DNA from 2 places in the Enterococcus casseliflavus genome. Region 2 is predicted to be linked to the other one. Evidence: predicted binding sites of a transcription regulator. Region 2 holds the regulator's gene; the other holds the start of a gene.

Region 1 (11,796 bases), 1.4 Mb from region 2:
GATGGATCTGCAAGGCATCGGCACCAAAGAGCTCCACTGCCCGTTGTGCATTTTCAACGGGACTGCCCGCACCAATATTGGCTAATAAGAAGCCGTCAGGATTGGCTTTGCGGACGATACGGAAAGAATCGGCGACACCTGGGTCTTTTAAGGCAGCCGAAACGGAGCCGGTTGCCATCATCAACTCACAGGCTTGTGCGATCTCTGCTAACTCTTGATTGATTTTTAAGGTTTTTTCACTGCCGCCGGTCATGGCATTGATGAAAAAAGGGCTGGAAAATGAGCGGTCAAAGACAGTCGTCGCAATTGACACATCAGCCACGTCAATTTGTGGAAACGACTGGTGAACCAAGCGAACTGCATCAAAATCGTTGCTGTGTTCTTTATGGAACGCTTTTGCTAAGGAAACATGTTCATCTTTTCGATTCATGATAGGTCCTCCCGGTAATGGTAAACATGCAGCGGCAAGGGGGTGATCTCGGCTTTTTCCCACGCACTCATCAATGGTAAAATACCGGTTTTTTGGTCAACGATCACGATACCGCAATCGCCGCCGCCGGCACCGGAAGATTTGGCTGCCCCACAATAATTTTCTGCTAGATCACAAAGCTTTTTAAGTGCTGGAGTTTCAATCGGCACACCAGTCAGTGCGGACAACTCCCGCAGGAGCTTTCGATTTTCCGTGATCATTTTTTTGATCGTGCGACTGTCTTCATTTAAGAAGCCGTCGATCAATCGATTGACGCAGTCTTTGCTGGCTGCTAAAAAGGCGGCATAGGCGTTTTCTTTTTCTTCTTTGGATTGATAGACTTGATCCACTAAATCAGAGGTGGAGGCAGGAGAGCCTGTCCAGCCAATCAGCAGTCGAAGAGATTTCGGAACCGTCAAGGGACGGATCGATAATCCTGGCCAATCGAAAGCGATCAATTCTGTTAAGGTATGGTCTTTTTGTTTGGCTAAGACCCAGTCGTGATCGAAGGTTGAAAAAGCGATCCAGCCGCCATAGCAAGAGGCCGCAATATCACCGCACGACCCATTGCCTTGAACAGCGAGATGGGCAAGAGCCGCAATTTTGAATTGGGTCAACCGATCCATGTCCATTTGATAGTACAGATTCAATGCTTTGACCGTGGCAACAGTCACGGCACCGCTGGAACCGAGGCCATATTTGCGACCATTCGAGTTATCCAGTTCACTGGTCACTTTTAAATCGTAAAAGGAAAGGGGGATGCCTTTTTCTTGGGCATATTTTTCCGTCAGACGAATGGCTGCCAAAATATAGTGGAACGGGTTATCTCGGTGGTCTAAGACTAATTCGCCTTTGCGACGCGTCCAGCGAATCGGCAGGTCGCTGTATTGGGCAGACTGGATGCTGCCGTTTTTACGGGCCTCTTCAACAGTGACCGTGATAAATTGGTCAACAGCAACGATGATTGCAGGATGACCAGGTTCGACAACGGCGTATTCACCAGCAATAAATAGTTTTCCAGGAACGGATAGTTCAATCATTTCGACACTCCTAATCGATGGCTTCTTAATGGCTTCTTAGTTGATGGGGGAAGATTCTTCCACCGGTAAAAAGGCTAATCCTTTGCCCGCATGAGCAGTTACTAATTGTTCTGAGGCAAAGTGAGCACTTAATTCACGTAAAATCGTTTGTTCTTCTTGTTTTTGGCATAAAACTTTGACATTGGGACCAGCATCCATCGTGAAATAGCAAGCCAATCCTTTTTTTCGCAGCATTCGGATACATTCCATAGCTCGTAAAGATTCAGAAGACCAATAAGTAAAAGGTGGTTCGGCGGCTAAGGTCGTTCCATGCATTTTCAAGGCGTTGGCCTCGGTCGTTTCACCTAAAGCAGTAAAGTCTTTCTCGGCAATCGCTTGTTTCATTTTCACGAGATCGGTGGCAGTGGCAGAAAGCCAGCCTGGATAAAAGCTCGAGGTTTCAACGGTTCGGCGCATGCCCTCACGACTGGAGATTTCTTTGGCTTGTGCATTGATCAAAATAAAGATCATACTCAATTCTTCTTCCCAGCCATTTGACGGCACTTGGGTGGCAAAAGAAGTCTCATCGGTGCCTTGATGCCATTCAGCAAAGCCGCCGTAGATACTCCGACACGCCGAACCAGAACCGCGACGGGCCAAACGTGATAATTCTTGCTCCGACAAGTTTAAGTCCAGTGCTTCACTACAGGCACCCGCCAAGGCCGCTAATCCGCTGGCAGAAGAGGCAAGTCCAGCAGCGGTTGGGACGAAGTTTTGACTTTCCACCGTGGCATACCACGGGCAGTCCGCTTTTTTTCGTACCAGATCCAAAAAGTCCGCAACTTTTTTTGTGGCAGCGTCTGTTTGCACCACGCCATCCAATGTAAAGCGATCCTGCGTATAATCGGGTGAAAAAGCCACCGTTGTTTCTGTGTAAAAAGCATCGAGGGTCAGGGACAAACTATTGTTCATCGGTAAAATGAAGGTTTCGTCTTGTTTTCCCCAATACTTGATCAATGCGATATTCGTGTAGGCACGAGCCTTTCCCTTATACATGTTCATAAACTCCTAATCCTTGTATCCATGCCGCACGAGCGCCATCGGACAATAAAATACGGCTGATATTCTCAGCCTGTTCCTTCGTTTTGGTTAGTGCGATCATACAGCCGCCTCGGCCCCCGCCGGTCAGCTTCGCCCCATAAGCCCCGTGTGCCAATGCTGAGGAAACCAACTGATCCAGTTGCTGATTGCTGACCCCTAGCTGCTGCAGGGCCTGATGGGCGTTGTTCATGCTTTCACCTAATACTTCTAATTGATTGGCTATGATGGCCTCTTTGGCTCTTTTGGTTTCAATCCCTAAACGCTGGATCGCTTGACTGGCCAGCTGCTTGCTGGTTTCAAAAAGATGGGCGACACTTTTGACAGCTTCTCTCGTTTGCCCTTTGATACCAGTATCAGCGACGAGCAAATAACCGTCGATCGTGAGGGGAAACGAAGTGATGGGATGTCCTTTGATAAAGTAAATGGCATCCGTCCCGCTAGCTGCTGCAGCATCGATCCCGCTAGGATTGCCGTGAGCGATTTTTTCAGAAAAGTTGACATAGGTCATCAATTCTTCTTTTGTAAAATCTTTTTTGATCCAATCAAAAAAAGCGCGAGTCAGTGCAACAGCGACCGCCGCGCTAGAACCCATTCCCCGTTCAGAAGGGATGGTGCTGACGATGGAGGTTGCAAAAGGACCCGTGTGGAAATCTTGTTGCAGACGATGCAGCAAGTCTTTGACATTTTTTAAGTGGCTGGGGACTTCTTCAAGCAGACCGTGATAGTAACTTGAAATCAAGGTGTTTGTTTCATTTGCTGTGATCTCGACTTGTACTTTTGCTCCCGCAAAAGGGAAAGCAATTGCTGGTTCACCGTAAACAACTGAATGTTCACCCATTAAGATGATTTTTCCTGTAGCTATGCCAGTACCAATTGACATTATTTTCCTCATTTCTCTAGGGAGCTTACCCCACATGATTCATTTATCGTTTGTCAGTCAATTGTAACTATCTCCTGACAAAAACACAATTTAATTAAAGATCCTTTCCTATTTTACTAGAAGAAGGCTCTTTCGTTAAGCATTCCGTATGAGATTTCAAAAAAAAGCAAAAATCTTTAAACTTTTATTGAAAAACTTCTTGATCTGTGCTTCAAAAGTTTCGGTTGACGGCACAAGATATAGTATTGTATAGTTGATATCGCAAGTGCAACATACAATATTTAGTGATGAGTGAGTTGGGGGATATGAGCGTGATCGTATTAGCAGGAACGATTGGTGCCGGTAAATCAAGTTTGACCGCATTGATCGCCAATCATTTTGGCAGCCAAGCCTTTTATGAATCGATCGATGACAATGAAGTGTTACCATTATTTTATGCAGATCCAAATAAATATGCGTTTTTACTGCAAATCTATTTCTTAAATAAACGATTTGAAAGTATCAAGCAAGCTATGAAAGACGACAATAACGTCTTGGACCGTTCCATTTATGAGGATTCACTGTTGTTCCATTTAAATGCGGACCTTGGGCGAGCAACCGATACCGAAGTCAAAGTCTATGATGAATTGTTAGCCAATATGTTGGAAGAGCTGCCGTATGCAGCCCACAAAAAGCATCCAGATCTTTTGGTGCATATTCGCGTTTCTTTTGAAACGATGCTCGAGCGTATTGAAAAACGTGGGCGGGAATATGAGCAGTTGACCTTTGATCCTTCGTTATACGACTACTACAAAGAGTTGAACAAACGCTACGATCAATGGTACGAAGAATACAATGAGAGTCCAAAGATCCAGATCGATGGCGATCAATTCAATTTTGTCGAAGACCCGCAAGCGGCACAGGCCGTTTTAACGATGGTGGAAGAAGCTTTGAAAGACGCCCGTAAATAGCAATAGCCGATACAGCCAGAAAAGTCCTTTGATTGGGCTTCTGGCTGTTTTCTTTTATAATAGAAGAAAGCAAGAGTGGAGGATGGACTGTGGAAAACAAACATGTCTTTTATGATGGAAACTATGAATGGATTCAAGTCGACCAGCAAGACGCAAAAAGCGTGATGGCACTACAAAAACAATATCATCTGTCCGATGAGATGCTTACGTATTCTTTAGATAAAAACGAACGAGCACGAGTCGAATACGATGCCGAAGAAGAAGCATTGCTGCTGGTTTTCAACGTACCTCAGCAAGAAAAGCGAGACAATCATTTTGAGACCAGCCCAATGACGTTTATTTTAAAAAAGAAGCAAATCTTTACTTTTGCCTCCCATGATACCCGTTATGTGATTCCGATGATGGAGCGTTTGATCCTGCAAAAGCCGCAGCAAACACCGCTGCACTTTTTGTTTCAAAGCTTATTCTTGATTTCAGGCACGTTTTTTCCGCTAGTCGAAGAAGTCAATAGTGAACGGATTCGCTTGAATCAGCGACTACGGGAAAAAACCACCAATAAAAACCTGCTGCAAATGTCCGATTTGGAAGTCGGTTTAGTCTTTTTAGTGTCTGCCACGAAACAAAATGCGGTCCTCTTGGAGCAGATCAAAGCGTTATCCATTTATCGTTTGATGGATGATGACGAGCGGGAACAGCTGGATGATGCCCTGATCGAAGCCAAACAGGCAGTGGAAATGACGTTGCTGGCTTTTCAAATTTTAGAGCAACTTTCTGGAACCTACAATAATCTGTTAAACAATAACTTGAATGATACCATGAAGTTTTTGACCGTTTGGTCTCTTTTATTGACTGTGCCTTCCATCGTCACCAGTTTCTTTGGCATGAATGTTCCACTGCCTTTTACCAATAGTATTTTCGGTTGGGGGATTGCCTTATTGATCAGTTTAGTGTTATCCATCTGGATGTTGATTGCTTTATGGCGCAGAATTCGTTAATCGATCACCAAACCTAGACCGGCGGCGATGACCAAGGCCTGTTCTTGATCGACCGTTAGCCCCCGCAATTGTTCAAAGGACAACGCGATCTTTTGAAATTGATTGGTCCGAAAATCTAAAGTTGCTAATTTTGTGTGAAACCAGTTGCTATTGTTCAACTGGTTTTCTTGTAGCGTCAAGTGTTTCCAATCCATTTCATAAAACTCACTGTCGTTTAGTTGGCACTGACGAAACAGCATCGTCCGTAAATTGGTGTTGCTAAAAGAAGCAAAGTTCGCCACGCAATCTTCAAAGGTGCAGTCACGGAAATAGCTTTCCGCAAAATTGGTGCCAGTCAATTTGCATTGTTTAAAGTGAACCCGATGAAAGCTGGCGCCAAAACATTCCAGATTAGAAAAATCGCAATTCTCAAAAAGAACGTTTTGGCATTCCCATTGACTCAAGCGTGTTTTTTGCATCGTCACTTTCTTGAAATGACATTGCTTCAAGATGAGATTTTTACAAGCATCATAGCTATAGTCACCGCCTTCGAAGAAAGCACCTTCGAAAAGTAGTTCTTCTTCTAAATAAAAATCCTGTGGCTCTAATGCCGACAATAAGGGCAGTAGTGGCAATACGATTTTTTTCTTCATCAAGATCCCATCCTATCTGTTTTTCTCTTCAGTATAACACGGCGCATCGCTGCCGCAATAGGTACGAAAAAGCAGTAGAATATTGTGAAATTTATTCAATCGGTTTGCAGAATGCTTTTATAACAAGGAAAATCCTTAGGTTTAAATACATAATTTTTCACAATCTTTTTGCTTGCAAGACGAAAATAATTTTGATATAGAAACTTAACCCGCTGAAAGTGACGTATATCAACGAAAAACTGTCATAAATTTTTAAAATCGCGAAAAAGTTGATAGTTTTCAAATTCACAAGCAAGCTATAATGACAATGTAAACAAAAGGAGGAAATTTTCCATGACAAAAACAGTTATTATCGGTGCAAACCACGCGGGGATTGCTGCTGCCAATACACTATTAGATAACTACAAAGACCAAGAGGTCGTAATGATCGACCGTAATACAAACTTAAGCTACCTAGGTTGTGGGACTGCTTTATGGGTTGGACGTCAAATCGATTCATACGAAGGCTTGTTCTATACAAAACGTGAAGATTTTGAAGCAAAAGGTGCAAAAATCCATATGGAAACAGTGGTTGACCATATCGATTTTGAGAAAAAAGAAGTGCACGCTGTAACCAATGACGGTGAAACGATCGTTGAATCTTATGATAAAGTTGTCATCGCAACTGGTTCGGTACCGATTTCACCAAAAGTACCTGGACGTGACTTGAAAAACATCCATTTCTTGAAAAAATTCCAAGACGGACAAACGGTTGATAAAGAGTTAGCATCAGAAGACGTGAAAAACGTTGCCGTTATCGGTGCTGGTTACATCGGTGTTGAAATTGCTGAAGCAGCAAAACGCCGTGGCAAAAATGTGTTGCTTTTTGATGCAGCGACACGGGCATTGCCAAACTACTATGACAAATGGTTTACAGAAGATATGGACAAAAACTTAGCTGACAATGGCATTGAATTGCATTTCGGTGAATTAGCACGTGAATACAAAGGAACAGAGAAAGTAGAAGCAGTTGTAACAGACAACGGCGAATACCCAGTTGATCTAGTGATCAACGCGATCGGTTTCTTACCAAACAACGAGCTAGGCAAAGATCATTTGGAATTGTTTGCTAACGGCGCGTACTTAGTGGACCGCCATCAACGGACAAGCGATGCAGATGTTTACGCAGTCGGTGACTGTGCAACGGTGTACTCAAATGCTTTGCAACAAACAACGTATATCGCATTAGCAACGAATGCCGTACGTTCAGGGATCGTCGCTGCCCATAATATCGGCGGAACGTCTCTAGAATCAACGGGTGTTCAAGGATCAAACGGGATTTCGATCTTCGGCTACAACATGGTTTCAACTGGCTTGTCAGTCGAAGCTGCCGAACGTAATGGCATGAAAGTGAAATACTCTGATTACGAAGATACCCAAAAACCAGGCTTCATGAAAGAAAATGCGACAGTTAAGATCCGCATCGTCTATGAAGAAGAAACACGCCGCATCGTTGGTGCACAAATGGCGTCACGTACATCTGAAATCGCAATGGGCATCCACATGTTCTCACTAGCGATCGAAGAAGGCGTAACGATCGACAAGATGAAGCTATTAGATATTTTCTTCTTGCCTCACTTCAACCAACCATACAACTACATCACGATGGCTGCATTGAAAGCAGAATAAGAAACACGAAAGTCGGAGCGTATGCTCCGGCTTTTTTTTGAAACAATCATGAAAACTGTTGACAATAAGAGAAAAAAGCAGTATACTATAAAAGTTGAGAAATAAAAGCAGAAGCACCCGCTTCTCGCCTGAGTGAAGATATCGCTGGGCAGAATAGGATTCCTACCATTTATTTGTGTGGAGTACGTGCGGGTTCGTGAAGAACTCGTTTTTTTATTGTCTGATTTCGAATCGACAAGCTTTTCTTTCTCTCAAAAAACTCGGAGGTGAATGACCATAGCAAAGGATATGATGGTAAACGACGGCATTCGTGCACGTGAATTGCGTTTGATTGATCAAAACGGCGAACAACTTGGTGTAAAGAGTAAAGCTGAAGCATTGCAAATTGCAGAACGAGCAAACCTTGATGTGGTATTGGTGGCACCAAATGCTAAGCCGCCAGTAGCAAGAATTATGGATTACGGGAAATTCCGCTTTGAGCAACAGAAAAAAGACCGTGAAGCTCGTAAGAAACAAAAAGTAATCAACATTAAAGAGGTTCGTTTAAGTCCAACGATCGACGTCAATGATTTCAACACAAAATTGCGTAATGCACGTAAATTCCTTGAAAAAGGGGACAAAGTGAAAGCTTCGATCCGTTTCAAAGGCCGTGCCATTACCCATAAAGAAATTGGTCAGAAAGTGTTAGATCGTTTGGCGGAAGAAACTGCTGATTTGGCAACTGTTGAGCAAAAGCCAAAAATGGATGGCCGCAGTATGTTCTTAGTATTAGCACCAAAAAACGATAAATAATGACTCACTGAGTTTCAGTTTAAAGTCAGATAACGAAAGATTTTGAGGAGGAAATTAGTTATGCCAAAACAAAAAACACACCGCGGATTAGCAAAACGCGTAAAACGCACTGGCGGCGGCGGATTGAAACGCTTCCGTGCCTTTACCAGTCACCGTTTCCACGGCAAAACAAAAAAACAACGTCGTCAATTGCGTAAAGCTTCAATGGTTTCAGCTGGCGATTACAAACGTATCCGTCAACAACTAGCACGCATGAAATAAGTGCGTAACCCAAGCTTCACGTATACAAACAATTATCGATTTTCATATTAGGAGGAATTATACATGGCACGTGTTAAAGGTGGAACAGTAACTCGTAAACGTCGTAAAAAAGTGCTTAAATTAGCAAAAGGTTACTACGGTTCTAAACACACTCTATTTAAAACAGCAAAAGAACAAGTAATGAATTCATACAACTACGCATACCGCGATCGTCGTCAAAAGAAACGCGACTTCCGCAAATTGTGGATCGCTCGTATCAACGCAGCGGCTCGTATGAATGGCTTAAGCTACTCAAAATTGATGCACGGCTTGAAATTAGCTGAAATCGACATCAACCGCAAAATGTTAGCTGACTTGGCTGTAAACGATGCAGCAGCATTTACTGCATTAGCTGACCAAGCAAAAGACGCTTTAAACAAATAATCAATCGTTGGCAACAACGTTAGCCCCGCTCTTTGAGCGGGGTTTTTTGTTTTTTCTCGATGACCGAAGAATGGTTTCTCACTATCTTTCATATGTTTCTTTCCATTAAGCGAAAAATAGATTATACTTTTGAAAGCGTTTATTTTATTTGTCTTACGATTTTTTCACGAACACTGCAGCAAAAGGAGCGTACGATGGCAATTGATTTATGGCGGCATTTTAAAAAAGGATTGATGGTATATATTGGGATTGGAATTGCAGTCTCATTTTTGAGTGCCGCGAATGTCTTTTATTTTCAAAAACTACTCGATTCATTTGGCAAGACACTTGATTGGCCAGTCGTTTTTATCTATGGGTTAACGCTAGTACTGGTACCGATTTTGTCCTATCTTGAGCAGAAACCAAAAACAACATTGCACAACAGCATGTATTTCTATCTCAAAGAACAAGCTTTAGTAAAAATCAGCAAGATTGCCTATTCCGAGTACTTGCAGATCGGCTCTGGAGCACTCTTACAGAAAACTGAAGCGGGAGCAGCGGCTGGCAGAAATATCCATTTGAATTTTTATGGACGCTTATTTAAAGAATTGCTTCCCGAAACACTGTTTAACTTAGCTTTTATTGCTATGATCGATAAAAGATTGATTCCAGCGATCCTTGTGGGCTATCTAGTGGTGTTTATTGTGACCAATCTGCTTTTGAAAGTTTTACGCTCTCTCAAAGAACGTGCGCTAGTTTCAGAAGAAGCCATGAACAGCACCTTTATTCGCGGATTAACGGAAATGGTCACGTTTCGTATAAATAAACGGTTTGAAAGAGAGATCGCACAATATAAAAATATGTCTGCTGACACAACAGAACGTTTGACGAAAATGACGATGCTCCATGAGTTTTTCTTTGGTTTTTTTGCAGTCTTAGTCGCATTGATCAAAGTCGCAATTGTGGTATTGGCATTTACAAATCAGATTACGGTCAGCCTGGGCGGTTTAGCAGCATTGATTATTTATGTGGATCGAATCTACACGCCTGTTGCAATATTTAACGTGATTTTTGTTCAATACAACTTAGATAAAGTTGCCTTTGCACGGTTAAATGAATTTTTCTATCTGCCAGAGGACAAAGCATTAACACAAGGAGATGCATTGTCTGAGACCATCAACTATATCACAGTTAAGGATCTATCCGTCATACTTCAAGAAAAGAAAATCTTAACCGATAGCACACTGGAGCTGAAGCGGGGAGCAATTTATGGGTTAGTAGGAGAAAGCGGCGCAGGAAAATCAACGCTGATCAAAACGATTTTAGGCTTGTATCAGCCGACGACCGGTGTAGTTCTGATCAATCACAAAAATTTGGCTGCTTACAACTTAAATGATTACTATCAGCATGTCTTTTATCTATCGCAAGATGCGCCAATATTCCAAGGAACGCTGAAAGAAAATATCATTTTTGATAAGGAAATCGCAGACGAGGAAATCATAGCGGTATTAGAAAAATGTCAATTAGGCGCATTCTATCAGGCACTCAAGGGAGGACTGTCTGCTGAAATTGGAGAAAAAGGAGCCAACCTTTCTGGTGGGGAAAAACAGCGGATCGCTTTTGCCCGATTGTTTTTCACAAACGCAGAAGTCATTGTCCTTGATGAAGCCACATCTGCTTTAGACGAAACAACAGAAGAAAAGCTTTTTGCAGCGATCAAAGACCAATTGAAAAATAAACTAGTCATTATGATCACCCATCGCCCGAAAAATTTGATTTATGCGGATGAGATCATTGAATTGAAAAAAACACAGGTTGTAGCGGCTTCATCATAAAAACAGCTGCACCCTGTATTTTTTGTCAGCGCATCAGTAAATGCGGCAGTGTACTAAGCCATGCGATGATGCCGACGATCAAGATAAAGACCACGACGATGACTGCTGTTGAAAGGAAATCTTTTTTGACGTCGCGCTTTTTTCTAATGGCATCGAGGTCTTGATTTTCCATGAAGGCAACGATCTCTTTATACGTTTTGATATTTTGGGTTTTCTTGATTTTTTCGATCTTTAATGCGGCATACATGGAGACGAGCCAAAAACATAGAGGCGGGACAATCCACCAGTATCCGGGTAAATAAAGAGCAGGCCCAACAGAGAGTGCGGTCAATAGTATAAAAAGCAGCATCATTTTTGTGTAACGATCCATTTCTGTTTTCTCAATCGTTTCTTTCATTTGTTCAACATCCCCTTTGACTAATTCATCTAAAGAAACATCAAATAGAACACTGAGCAATAATAAATTGTGAACATCAGGATAGCTTTTTTCATTCTCCCAATTGGAGATCGTTTGTCGGGAGACATAGAGTTTTTCTGCCAGCCCTTCCTGAGAGAGACTTAATCGTTCCCGATGTTTTTTTATTTGTTTGCTTAAGTTCATTTTATCCGCTCCTTCTACCATTAGTTTAGGCCAATGTCTGCATTCTAACGATCAAATGTCTTTGACAATGCCTTGAAATCAAGTGTCAAAATGTTTTTACAGTTGGGTTTATGCTGTTTACACAGCAGTACAGCGTTGATTTTCTTCAACGATTAAGCGACAGTCAGCTTTCTTATTGTTTTTTTATAGAA
Region 2 (11,796 bases):
GGAAGGTAAGTACGAGTATTTTGAGTCAGACCCGATTGTCGATAAACATACACATGTCATTTTCCATTTTACGGATGGCAGTCAGTTAAATTACCATGATGTAAGAAAATTTGGTCGTATGACTTTAGTGGATAAAGACCAAAGCGCAGCCTATAAAGGCATCATGCAATTAGGTCCTGAGCCTAAGCCTGAATTGTTTTTATTAGAAGCATTTGAGCAAGGATTGAAGCGGTCTAAAAAAGCCATCAAACCCCTTTTGTTAGATCAAAAACTTGTGACTGGTTTGGGCAATATTTATGTAGATGAGGCGCTATGGCAAGCGAAGATCCATCCTGAACAACCAGCAGATTCGCTCACCCCAGCAGAAGCCAACGTGTTGCATCAAGCGATCATCGATGTCTTGGAACGCGCCGTTGAAGCAGGGGGGACAACCATTCGGACCTATCTCAATGCATTGGGCGAAGCAGGAAAATTCCAAATGTCATTAAATGTCTATGGCCAAACGGGCAATCCTTGCGGGCGATGCGGGACACCAATCGTCAAGACCAAGGTTGCCCAACGGGGGACGCACTTTTGTCCTCAGTGCCAAAAATTGCATGTGAGGTCCAGCAAATGAGTTTTGTCTTAGGGGTCACTGGCGGGATCGCCACTGGGAAAAGTACCGCAGTCGCGCATTTTCGCTCACTGGGCTTACCGATTATTGATGCCGATATCATCGCCAGAGAAGTCGTTGAACCGAATACGGAGGGCTTGCAGGCGGTGACACAAGCCTTTGGTCCGCAGATTTTGAGCGATGACGGACACCTGGATCGGCAAACCCTCGGTGCCCTGATATTTAATGATCCAGAAAAACGTCGCTTGCTGAATCAGACGTTGTCGCCATTTATTCGACAAGAGATTTTGTCTCAGATCGAAGAAAAAAAGCAGCAGGTGCCCTTGTTGATCGTTGACATTCCTTTGCTTTATGAAGCCGACTACAACCAATACATGGATCAAACCGCAGTCGTTTATGTGCCAGAAGCGATTCAAAAAGAGCGGTTGATGGCACGTAATCAATTGAGTGAGCAAGACGCGCAACAACGAATCGACAGTCAGCTTTCCATTGAGAAAAAGAAACAACGGGCCGATATTGTCTTTGATAATCAAGGAACGATCGCCCAACTCAATCAGCAGATCGATGATTGGTTAACATCCTTAAACAAATAGATAAGACAGCAGGTTCCCTTCAGTAAAAGGGAACCTGCTATTTTATCTTTCAATAGCAAACCTAGCCCTATCATTTCCAAAAACAACTGGCGCTGAAACATGTCGGAAACTGTTTGTTTTGGAAAGTAAGACGATCGTTTATGAATGGTTAAATATCAAAGTACCAGCCCTGATTTATTTTGGGGTCACGATCACGCGATTGCTGGAAAAGGGGTGAAGAACGATCGGCTGATCATAAAAAGAGGTGAGAACCTCCTCAGTAAAAATCGTCTCTCGTTGACCAGCGGCGTGGACTTCGCCGTTTTTTAACATCAGCAAATGAGTGAAAATCGGTAGTAGCTCTTCTGTATGATGGGTAACGTAAAGAAGAGTCGGCGTATTCGGCAGCTGTGAAAAAGTCTCCAGACGGGTTAGCAGTTCTTCTCGCGCAAATAAATCAAGGCCCGTACAAGGTTCGTCCAAAATGAGGATCTCTGGTTGTGCCATCATGGCACGTGCGATCATGACAAATTGCTTTTCCCCTTGAGAAAGGACGTGATAGGAACGATGGATCAGATGCGATAAACCTAAGTCAGCCAAAAGCTCTTTTGCTTGGATCAGCTGCTCTTCTTCGTAGGACTCATAAAGACCAATACTGGAATAAAGCCCGGAAAGAACGATCTCTTCGGCAAGATCGCGACCATAAAACTTGCTTTGCAGCGCTGAACTGACCCAACCAATGCGCCGTTGAAGATCGGGCACAGACGTTTTTCCGTAACGCTCCCCTAAGACTGTTCGTTGACCAGAAGAAGGCCATAAACTTCCCGTGATCATTTGGAGTAATAAACTTTTGCCAGCACCATTCAGACCTAAAATCGCCCAATGCTCATTTTTTTTCACTTGCCAATTGATCGCTTTTAATAAATAGTTCTTGTCGCGAACGAAAGAAACCTGTTGGAAATCGAGGATTGTCATCTATTGTCGAACCTTAAACAGGTTCTTCACCTCCAGTTGTATGAATATTCAGAAAATAATCGCTCATATTATAGCATAAAGAAAAACATTTTGCTGACTGTTTGGTATCGCATTCATATCTTTTGTCAGAAATCAGAATGCTTGTTATGATGAAACTATACAGGAGGGATGATAACTATGGGTACTTTTAAAGATGAAAAAGATGTGATCGTTGGCAAAGCCAAAGAAAAAATCGGTGAGTGGACCAACAATGAAGAACTTGCCCACTCTGGAAAAGAACAAGCACAAGAAGGTCAAATCAAGAAAGAGCACGATCAAAAACGAGTCAATGAACTAGATGATCAAAATGATGAGCGTGATGCCCGCAATGATCGAACCACCCCTGAAAATGTCAGCAGCGAAGAACTATTGCGAGCTGAAAATCCCGATGCAAATAAAATTTCTTCGAATGATCGACGGGATGCAGACCAGCTGAAGCATTACACAGGAATTGAAGATAAATTATAAACAAACATGGATGCCTTCGTCTTCTAGACGAGGCATTTTTGGGTTAATGAGACAAGAGAGGTTGAAAGACAACCACCTGCACAGTTGACAATTGCTCAACCTCTCATTATAATCCATTAAGATCGCATGGAAAGCAGCGAAGAAATTGGGAGGTGGTCATCAAATGCTTATTTATGCATTGTGTACGACTGTCAAGAAAGTAGAACAGCCGCAATAGGAAACGGAAAATTAGAAAGAAGGCTTTTTTATGATCGAACCTTACCAATTTCATTCAATTAAACATCAAGTATACCAATTAGTACGAACGTATCAATCGGTCAATGATCCTCGAACGATCAAAACGGTTGAAACGATGACAAAAGATGCCATAGAACAATTTTTTCCTGAAGAAGAAACAGCGCCACGTGAAATTTTAGCTGCTTTCTTTCAACCTGGGATGACAATCAGTCGCAGCAATGAGCTGTTAACAGAACTCAAAGAGTACGTCCGACCCTTTCAGGTACCGACAACAAAACAAATTGAAAAAATGTTTCGGAAAGTAAAAAAACTGAAAATACCTGATTTTGCTTCCGTTGATTTAAAAGAGACCACCTATCTTTCTTGGGATGATATCGGTAGTCAAAGTAAGTTTATGATCATTGCCACTGAGCAGGGCTTTACAGGACTTCACGGTCATGTCTCAACCGAGGTCAAGAAAGGAATCTGTCCCTTGTGCCAGCATGAAGGGAATGTCTCGATGTTTCTTTCTCTGACGAAAAGCAATGGCGATGGAACGTATACCAAACGGGGGAACTATATTTGTCGTGATAGCCAACGGTGCAATCAGCAGATGGAAAAGCCAGCAAATTTGCATGACTTTGTTTCTTTGCTGCAAATGAAAGATAAATAACGAAATGAAACGGCAGAAAGATTTCTGCCGTTTTTTCAAATTCAAAAAAACAGTAGTTATAACATTATTTAAATTTTGTAATAAATGAACAGAATAAACCACTTTGGCTATTGTACCAACGGATTTCATGTTATAATTAATCATAGAAACCGATGACTTTACGTAAATACGTAAGCGCATAAGAGAGAAAATGAGGTGGAACTATGCAATGTCCAAAATGTCATCATAACAATTCTAGGGTAGTTGATAGTCGACAAGCCGATGATGGACGTGTGATTCGCCGCCGTCGTGAATGCGAAAATTGCGGCTATCGCTTTACAACATTTGAACGTATCGAAGAGGCACCCCTACTTGTGATTAAGAAGAATGGTGCCCGTGAAGAATTCAATCGAGAAAAAATCCTAAGGGGTTTGATTCGTTCTGCTGAAAAACGACCAGTGACAATGGATCAGATGGAAACGATCGTCGATCATGTGGAAAGTCGTGTTCGTGCTCTTGGTGAAAATGAAATTTCTACAACACAGATTGGTGAGTATGTGATGGAAGATTTAGTTGATTTAGACGAGATCGCTTATATCCGTTTTGCCAGTGTCTATCGCCAGTTTAAAGACATGTCAGTTTTCTTGAAAGAACTACAAGACATCGTCGAAAAAGCGAAAGAACCACAAGAATAGAGGGGGACAACAAGTGGGCAATAGTTTACCGAATCAATCGTACAAAGTGTTCAAAAGCCGTCCACTTACAACGGAAGGGAAAGACGCCCTCATTTATTTGTATCAACCAATTATTGAAAGTGATGCTTTAGCGTTGTATTTGACACTCGCAAGCGATGTCCAAGCCCAAAGCTTTTCTGGCGAGGAGTCGGTGACGACCGTGCATCTCGATATCTTGAATGCCATGAATGCGGGAATGCCTCGCTTCATAAAAGCCAAGCAAAACTTAGAGGGCATCGGCTTGCTAAAGTCTTATGAGAAAGCAGATGCTCAAAACGGGAGCTCGTATCTGTATTGGTTGCAAGAACCGGTCCATCCAGCAGCGTTTTTTCAAGATGAATTGTATGCTTATCTGTTGTTGGAAAGAGTCGGAGAGCGTAAATTTGATCAGCTGGTCAAGCTGTATCAACCAAAGCAGTGTTCCTTGACCGATTATCAGGAAGTGACTCAATCCTTCTCAGCCGCCTATGGGTTAAATACCGCACGTTTTGCTTCACATGAAGAAACGTTACAGGCAGTCAGTGATTCTTTTCAAGAAACCAAAGCGAACTTGGTGCTTGACGAAAAGCAGTTGGATTGGGACTTTCTTTTATATGAAGCGCAGCGTCGGTATATCCGTGCCGCTAATTTCACGCCAAGTTTTCGACAAAAGTTAGTTCTATACCATTCTTTATATGGCTATGATGTGTTGGAATTGTTGGATTTGATGGCGGACAATGTTTCTTTGACAACAGGCGAGGTCGACCAGAAGAAGCTGGAACAAGCTATCATGAAGAAATCACGACAAACATTCACGAAAACATCAAAAAGAGAAGATCCCCAAGCGGAAAGTCAGTTGCGCCGCTTCAATACATTAAAACAGAATGGTTTTTCAGAAAATGATGTCTTATTGATTCAAGAAAGTGAGAACAATGCACCGATCGCTTTTCTCAAGGCGATCAAAGCGGAGAAGAACAGTTTCATGACGGATTCAGAACAATGGCTGATCAAGAGCCTTGTCGAACGGTCACCATTGCCAAATAGTGTGATCAATGTTCTGGTTCATTATGTCTTGGTGGTCCAAAACAATGCCGCTTTGTCAGGAAATTATGTGAACAATATCGCCGCCCAGTGGTCAGAATTAAAAATTGGTACGGCAGAAGATGCCATCAAACATGTTCGGAGCCTTGTTCGAAGTGCCAAGGAAAAACGCAGCCGACCACAAACCAGCGGCAAAAAAATCATTCGCGAAGAAAAGCTGCCTTCTTGGGCTGAAAAACCAGTGGAAGAGACAGCCTTAACGCCAGAGCGACAAGCAGAATTAGATAAAAAACTGCAAAACTACTTGCATAAGAAAGCTGGTGACAAGTAATGGAAGATGTAGGGAAAAACTTAGGAAAACTATTGGATAAACGCAATTACCGTGATCAGTTTTCAGCAATGATGGCAGAGGTTTTACAAGATCCTGATGTCAAAGCGTTTATTGCCGAAAATGAAGAGGTATTGACCGAAGCAGATATTCAAAAAAGCTATGCGAAACTGTATGAGTTCGTCCAAGAAAAGCGGAAATTCCGCATCAATGATCCATCCATGATCGCACCGGGCTATGAGCCGCGCTTAGCGTTAAATTTTCATTTTATTGACGTCACCTATGTACCAACGAAAGAACTACTGGCATATCAGAAACAAGAAGAGATCCGCAGTCGCATCAAAGCGATGGATATGCCTAAAGATATACAAGAAGCAAGTTTTGCAGATTATCAGCAAACGCCTGGCCGAATGGAGGCCATCGCAGCTGCCGTTGATTTTATTAGTGAGTTGACAGCCAATCCACAGGAATTTCATAAAGGACTTTACTTTGTGGGGAGTTTTGGGATCGGAAAAACCTATCTGCTTGGCGCGATCGCCAGAGATTTAGCGGAGGCAGGCTACACGACGACATTGGTTCACTTCCCGACATTTGCAGTAGAGATGAAACAAGCAATCGGTAAAGATCAGGTGGGGGATAAGCTGAACGCAGTGAAAAAAGCCCCAATCTTAATGATGGACGATATCGGTGCGGATGCGATGAGCAGTTGGATTCGTGATGAAGTCTTCGGTGTGATTCTACAATACCGAATGCAAGAGCAACTCCCGACGTTCTTTACCTCGAATTTTACTATGCATGAGTTGGAGCAGCATCTTTCAGTAACGCAACGCGGCGAATCCGAACCATTGAAAGCCAAACGTATTATGGAGCGTATTCGTTACTTGACACAAGAGATCCAAATGACGGGCAAAAATCGACGAAATGATGCCTAAAAAAACCATTACTGGAGGAAGAAGATGATGAAAAAACAAGTGATTCTAGGCTTGTCCTTAGTAGCAGTGTTGCTGTTAACGGCTTGTGGCAGTCCCGAAAACAACAATGCATCAAGTGGCGATAACACGCCTTCTGAATCAAGTGAGAATGCTAGTTCCGTTGCCAATAGTTCTTCAGAGAGCGAAACAGCGACGGTTTTTACTGGTATTATCCAAGAAGATGCCCGAGCAGGTTCTGATGATACCTTTCAATTATTTTTGAAAGACGTAGCGGCAGTTGAAGATGAGGATCAAGTCGTCCAAAGTTTTCAAAATGATGGGGTCATTCTCCATGTCCCTATCGAGGCCTATTCAGGAGAGATCGAGGAGTTAGTTGAAGGAGACAAAGTCCAAGTGTCGCTGCAAGGCGTCCCGATCATGACGATGTCGATCCCACCGCAAATTCCCGGTAACTCGATTCAAAAGGTTGAATTAGTGAACGATTAATGCAATGTGCGCCTTGGCAATGGCACCACAGTCAAGACGCACATTTTTTTCTATTTATGGAAAGCGTGTTATACTACGAAAGAAGGAGTGACAATATGAACGAACATGCATTATCGGATCGTTTGGCTTGCGTGGGCGAACAAATTCCCGACCAAGCACGTATCGCCGACATCGGCTCCGACCATGCTTATTTACCTGTGGCATTGATGCTGCAGGACAAAATCACTTATGCTGTAGCTGGAGAAGTCGTTCAAGGACCTTATGATTCTGCCAGTAAACAAGTACGTAAAAACGGGCTAACAGAGAAGATCGTGGTGCGCTTAGCAGACGGATTGGACGCTATTCAGCCAGCAGATAAGATCGACACGGTTGTTGTTGCTGGAATGGGGGGGACTTTGATTCGCTCTATTTTAGAAGAAGGCAGCAGAAAAAATCGCTTAGCGGGGGTCAAACGTTTGATCTTACAACCGAATGTTGGCGAAAGAACCTTGCGGGAATGGCTCGTTGATCACAATTTTACGATCATTCATGAAGTGCTGTTAGAAGAAAATGACAAAAATTACGAAATCATCGTTGCGGAAACTGGAAAAGCGACGTACACGCCCCAGCAATTATTTTTTGGTCCCTTTTTATTAAAAGAAAAAAATCCAGTTTTTTATAAAAAATGGCAGCATGAATTGAAGCAGCGTCAACGAGTGGTCAAAGAGTTAGAGAAAGCCAAAGAACCACCTGCTGAGAAAATGAATGAATTGAAAGAACAAATCGAATGGATCAAGGAGGTACTGGCATGATTTCTGGTCAAGAATTTATCAAACGCTTTGAAGCATACTGCCCGTTATGGTTGGCAGAAGAAGGCGATCCTGTTGGTCTGCATGTTGGTACATTAAACAAACCCCTCGAGCGAGTCATGATGACCCTTGATGTACGTCCAGAAGTGGTAACCGAAGCCATCGAGAAAAAGATCGACTTGATCATCGCGAAACATCCACCGATCTTTCGCCCTTTGAACCGCTTGCTGACCGATGATCCGCAACAAAAGATGTTGATGGATCTCGTCAAGCATGATATCGCCGTTTACGCCGCCCACACCAATATGGATATTATTGAAGACGGTTTGAACGATTGGTTTTGTGAACTGCTAGAAGTTGAACCAGATACGTACTTGAAGCAAACCCATCAAGTAAAAATGAAGAAACTAGCTGTATTTACACCTGTTGAATCGGCACCAGCATTGCGAAAGGCATTAGGAAAAGCTGGTGCTGGTCAGCAAGGCAATTACCAAAACACCAGCTATTCATTGATTGGCACCGGTCGCTTTACACCACAGCAAGCGGCACATCCTGCCATCGGTGAGATCGGAAAAGAAGAACAGGTGCAAGAAGCGAAAATCGAAGTCATTTTTCCAGAAACGATCGAGAAAAAGGTCCTTTCGGCAATGATCGCTGCTCATCCTTACGAAGAGCCAGCTTATGATCTGTATGCCTTAGACAATTTGCCGAAGACCTATGGAATCGGACGGGTTGGCAACCTCGCTGAGCCTCTTTCCATTGATCAGTTTGTCGCACGTGTCAAAGAGCGGTTTGGTTTGACTGCTTTACGGGTTGTCAGTTTTCCTAATGCACCTGAAAAAATTCAGCGAATCGCCATTTGTGGCGGCAGTGGTCAATCGTTTTATTCGGATGCCTTACGCCATCAAGCGGATGTGTACATCACTGGCGATATCAGTTACCATTTCGCCCATGACATGCAAGCCAATGGGTTGATCGGGATCGATCCAGGGCACAACATCGAAAAGGAATGTATTCCTCGGTTTATTGAGAAATTCAATCAGTGGAAAGCAGAAGAGAACTGGGCTGTGACCTTTGTTCCTTCCACCACTTCAACAAATCCATTTGACTATAGATAGGAGAATCTTTTATGTACGAAAATTTATTGCCTCGCTTTTTAAAATATGTCAAAACAGAAACTCGCTCAGATGCGACAAGCACCACAACACCTTCCACCCAAACACAAGTCGCGTTTGCTAAAGAACTGCAAAAAGAACTTGAAGAACTAGGGTTAAGCGATGTTCATTACAATGAATCAAATGGTTTCGTGATCGCAACATTACCAAGTAACGTCGATCATGACGTGCGCTCCATCGGTTTTATCGCCCATATGGATACCGCCGATTTTAATGCAGAAAATGTTGATCCGCAGATCATCGAAAATTACGATGGCGAATCGACCATTAAATTAGATAAAGAAGGAAAATACACATTAAACACAAAAGATTTTCCGAATTTAAAAAATTATGCTGGCGAAACCTTGATCACTACTGATGGTACCACTTTATTAGGTTCTGATGATAAGTCAGGTATTGCAGAAATCATGACAGCCATGGAAATTTTACTGAAAAACCCAACGATCAAGCATGGGGAAATCAAAGTCGCATTTGGACCTGATGAAGAAATTGGTGTTGGTGCCGATAAATTCGATGTGGAAGATTTCAATGTTGATTTTGCCTATACAATGGATGGCGGTCCAGTAGGAGAATTGCAATACGAAACCTTCAATGCGGCGCAAGCTGAAATTACGATCCAAGGAAAGAATGTCCACCCTGGAACAGCTAAAGACACCATGATCAACGCCTTGCAACTAGCAGTCGATTTTCAAAATGCGCTACCTGCTGATGAAGTTCCTGAGAAAACCGAAGGGACAGAAGGGTTCTTCCATTTGATGAGCCTTAGTGGTTCAGTAGAAGAAGCGAAAATGGCATACATTATTCGAGATCATGATCGGAGTCGTTTTGAAGAAAGAAAAGCACAATTATTAGCGGTTCAAGAAAGTTTGAATGCCCGCTTTGATGAACCACGAGTGCACGTACATCTATATGATCAATACTACAACATGAAAGAAATCATCGAAAAAGATATGAGCATCATTGATTTAGCGAAAGATGCGATGAAAGCAGTTGGAATCACACCGATGACAGAACCTGTCCGTGGTGGTACGGATGGCTCGAAAATCTCCTATCTAGGGATTCCAACCCCGAATATCTTTGCTGGTGGAGAAAATATGCATGGACGTTATGAGTTCGTCTCACTACAATCAATGATGAAAGCGACCGATGTGATCGTGAAAATCGCCGAACTGAATGCGCAAGCATAGCAGCAGCTTCTTCATTGAAAGAAAAGAATAACTTTAGGGCTGGGAACTCTTCACGCAGGTCTTGCGTAAGGCCCGGCCTTTTATTAGGATGTGAATAGGATGAAAATTCTCGTATTATACAACGATACAGCGGGGAAAAGTGAAGCAAAAGAAACAGCAGAAAAATTCCAAGCCTATGTGAACGAACAAGGCGATGAGCATCAAGTGTTTTTACAAGCGTCAAATCCCGATGTTGACCCTGAGGATGTTAAAGAGGCAGCCAAGAAACATGCGGTCGATACGATTGTTATTATTGGTGGGGATGGAACGATCCATCATGGGCTGCAAACATTCAAAGAAAAGCTGGATGAGCTGAAGATCGGGATCATTCCTGGAGGAACGGTAAATAACTTCGCTCGAATGTTAGGTATTCCAGTCAAGCCAGAAGAAGCGTTTGAGAATATTTTAACAGGGGTTGAACGTCCGATCGATTATGGGATGGTCAATGATCAAGTAATGATCTCGACGATGACCATTGGTCTTTTAGCAGATACTGCAGCATCAACTTCCCAAGAAGAAAAACAACAGTACGGTCCGTTGGCGTTTATGAAACGGTTCATTCATCTGTTGATCAAAAAGAAACAATACAAATTGGAAGTCATCGCTGACGAACGGAAATGGCAGGGGAAAAGTCAATTACTGACGATCGTCATGTCGAATTCAGCAGGTGGGTTTAAGAACTTTGATGAAGAAGCAAAACCTGACGATGGCTTGTTCCATGTTATTCTTTTGCCAAAATTGAACATTTTACGGTTTATTTTGTATTTGCCAAGAATTATTCGTGGTAGAATTGCCAAAGTACCAAGTGTTGAATATTTTACTGCCGCAAAGGTCTCGATCAAGGCGAAAGAAAAAACGGTTCATACTCGGACCGACGGCGATCCAACGGATGATCTGCCAATCGAGATGAAAGTCATTAAGCACGGGTTGACGATGTTGGTACCTGAGGAAGCACAAGAATCAAAATAATGGTCCCTACGATCAATCATATGGAGGAAATGGATGGATGCACTGATTTACAATCCATTGTGGTTTTATTTAATTGCAGTCAATCTTTATCTTTTCTGTCTGATGGGTTATGATAAATATCAGGCAGTAAAACAAGGTTGGCGGGTTCCCGAAGCAAATCTCCTTTTTATGGGGGCGATTGGCGGCGGATTAGGCGGTTTGATCGCGCAACGCGTGTTTCGCCATAAAACAAGAAAGAAGAAGTTTTATTTCTTTTTTGCTTTCGGCACCGTTTTTGCTATCCTGCTGATGGTCTTTTTTGCATAAATTCGGTTTAACAAGCAAGGAGTTAATATGAAAACTAAAGTGAAGTTCGCCCTTAATTTACTTTTACTAGTAGGCATTCTGGGTGTGATGTATTTTTTTGTCCGTAACTCGATGATGGAAATTTTAGCGGGGCTAAGAGAGACCAGCTTTCTCGTCGTCTTACTGGTTATGGGGCTTGGCACATTGTACCTAGTGATTGAAGGACGAACAGTTAAAGAGATCGCAGTGACTTTTCAACCGGAATTCACCACCAAGGCGGGGTTTCTAACCGTCTGTTACAGTGGGTTTTATCGGATC

The links. Region 2 encodes NrdR, which represses ribonucleotide reductase genes. Its sites were predicted from a motif close to ACACNATATATNGTGT; they were not measured.
Region 1: the regulator NrdR is predicted to act here: its motif matches at 3,700-3,715, upstream of P0G38_RS02545 (deoxynucleoside kinase).

What each region holds. Positions count from the first base shown of each region.
Region 1 covers NZ_CP119393.1:524,234-536,029, forward strand. The annotation lists gene fni (type 2 isopentenyl-diphosphate Delta-isomerase) at 1-430, opposite strand, end outside; gene P0G38_RS02530 (phosphomevalonate kinase) at 427-1,509, opposite strand; gene mvaD (diphosphomevalonate decarboxylase) at 1,546-2,544, opposite strand; gene mvk (mevalonate kinase) at 2,537-3,469, opposite strand; gene P0G38_RS02545 (deoxynucleoside kinase) at 3,775-4,419, shown strand; gene P0G38_RS02550 (magnesium transporter CorA family protein) at 4,509-5,414, shown strand; gene P0G38_RS02555 (pentapeptide repeat-containing protein) at 5,411-6,046, opposite strand; gene nox (H2O-forming NADH oxidase) at 6,380-7,714, shown strand; ribosomal protein L20 leader region at 7,814-7,937, shown strand; gene infC (translation initiation factor IF-3) at 7,985-8,506, shown strand; gene rpmI (50S ribosomal protein L35) at 8,567-8,767, shown strand; gene rplT (50S ribosomal protein L20) at 8,831-9,190, shown strand; gene P0G38_RS02580 (ABC transporter ATP-binding protein) at 9,385-11,004, shown strand; gene P0G38_RS02585 (helix-turn-helix transcriptional regulator) at 11,030-11,605, opposite strand.
Region 2 covers NZ_CP119393.1:1,930,470-1,942,265, reverse strand. The annotation lists gene mutM (DNA-formamidopyrimidine glycosylase) at 1-616, shown strand, start outside; gene coaE (dephospho-CoA kinase) at 613-1,206, shown strand; gene P0G38_RS09515 (ABC transporter ATP-binding protein) at 1,381-2,160, opposite strand; gene P0G38_RS09510 (hypothetical protein) at 2,329-2,667, shown strand; gene P0G38_RS09505 (FusB/FusC family EF-G-binding protein) at 2,915-3,556, shown strand; gene nrdR (transcriptional regulator NrdR) at 3,760-4,230, shown strand; gene P0G38_RS09495 (replication initiation and membrane attachment family protein) at 4,244-5,620, shown strand; gene dnaI (primosomal protein DnaI) at 5,620-6,549, shown strand; gene P0G38_RS09485 (hypothetical protein) at 6,574-7,035, shown strand; gene P0G38_RS09480 (tRNA (adenine(22)-N(1))-methyltransferase) at 7,131-7,826, shown strand; gene P0G38_RS09475 (Nif3-like dinuclear metal center hexameric protein) at 7,823-8,941, shown strand; gene pepT (peptidase T) at 8,953-10,185, shown strand; gene P0G38_RS09465 (diacylglycerol/lipid kinase family protein) at 10,285-11,193, shown strand; gene P0G38_RS09460 (DUF1294 domain-containing protein) at 11,227-11,499, shown strand; gene P0G38_RS09455 (lysylphosphatidylglycerol synthase transmembrane domain-containing protein) at 11,527-11,796, shown strand, end outside.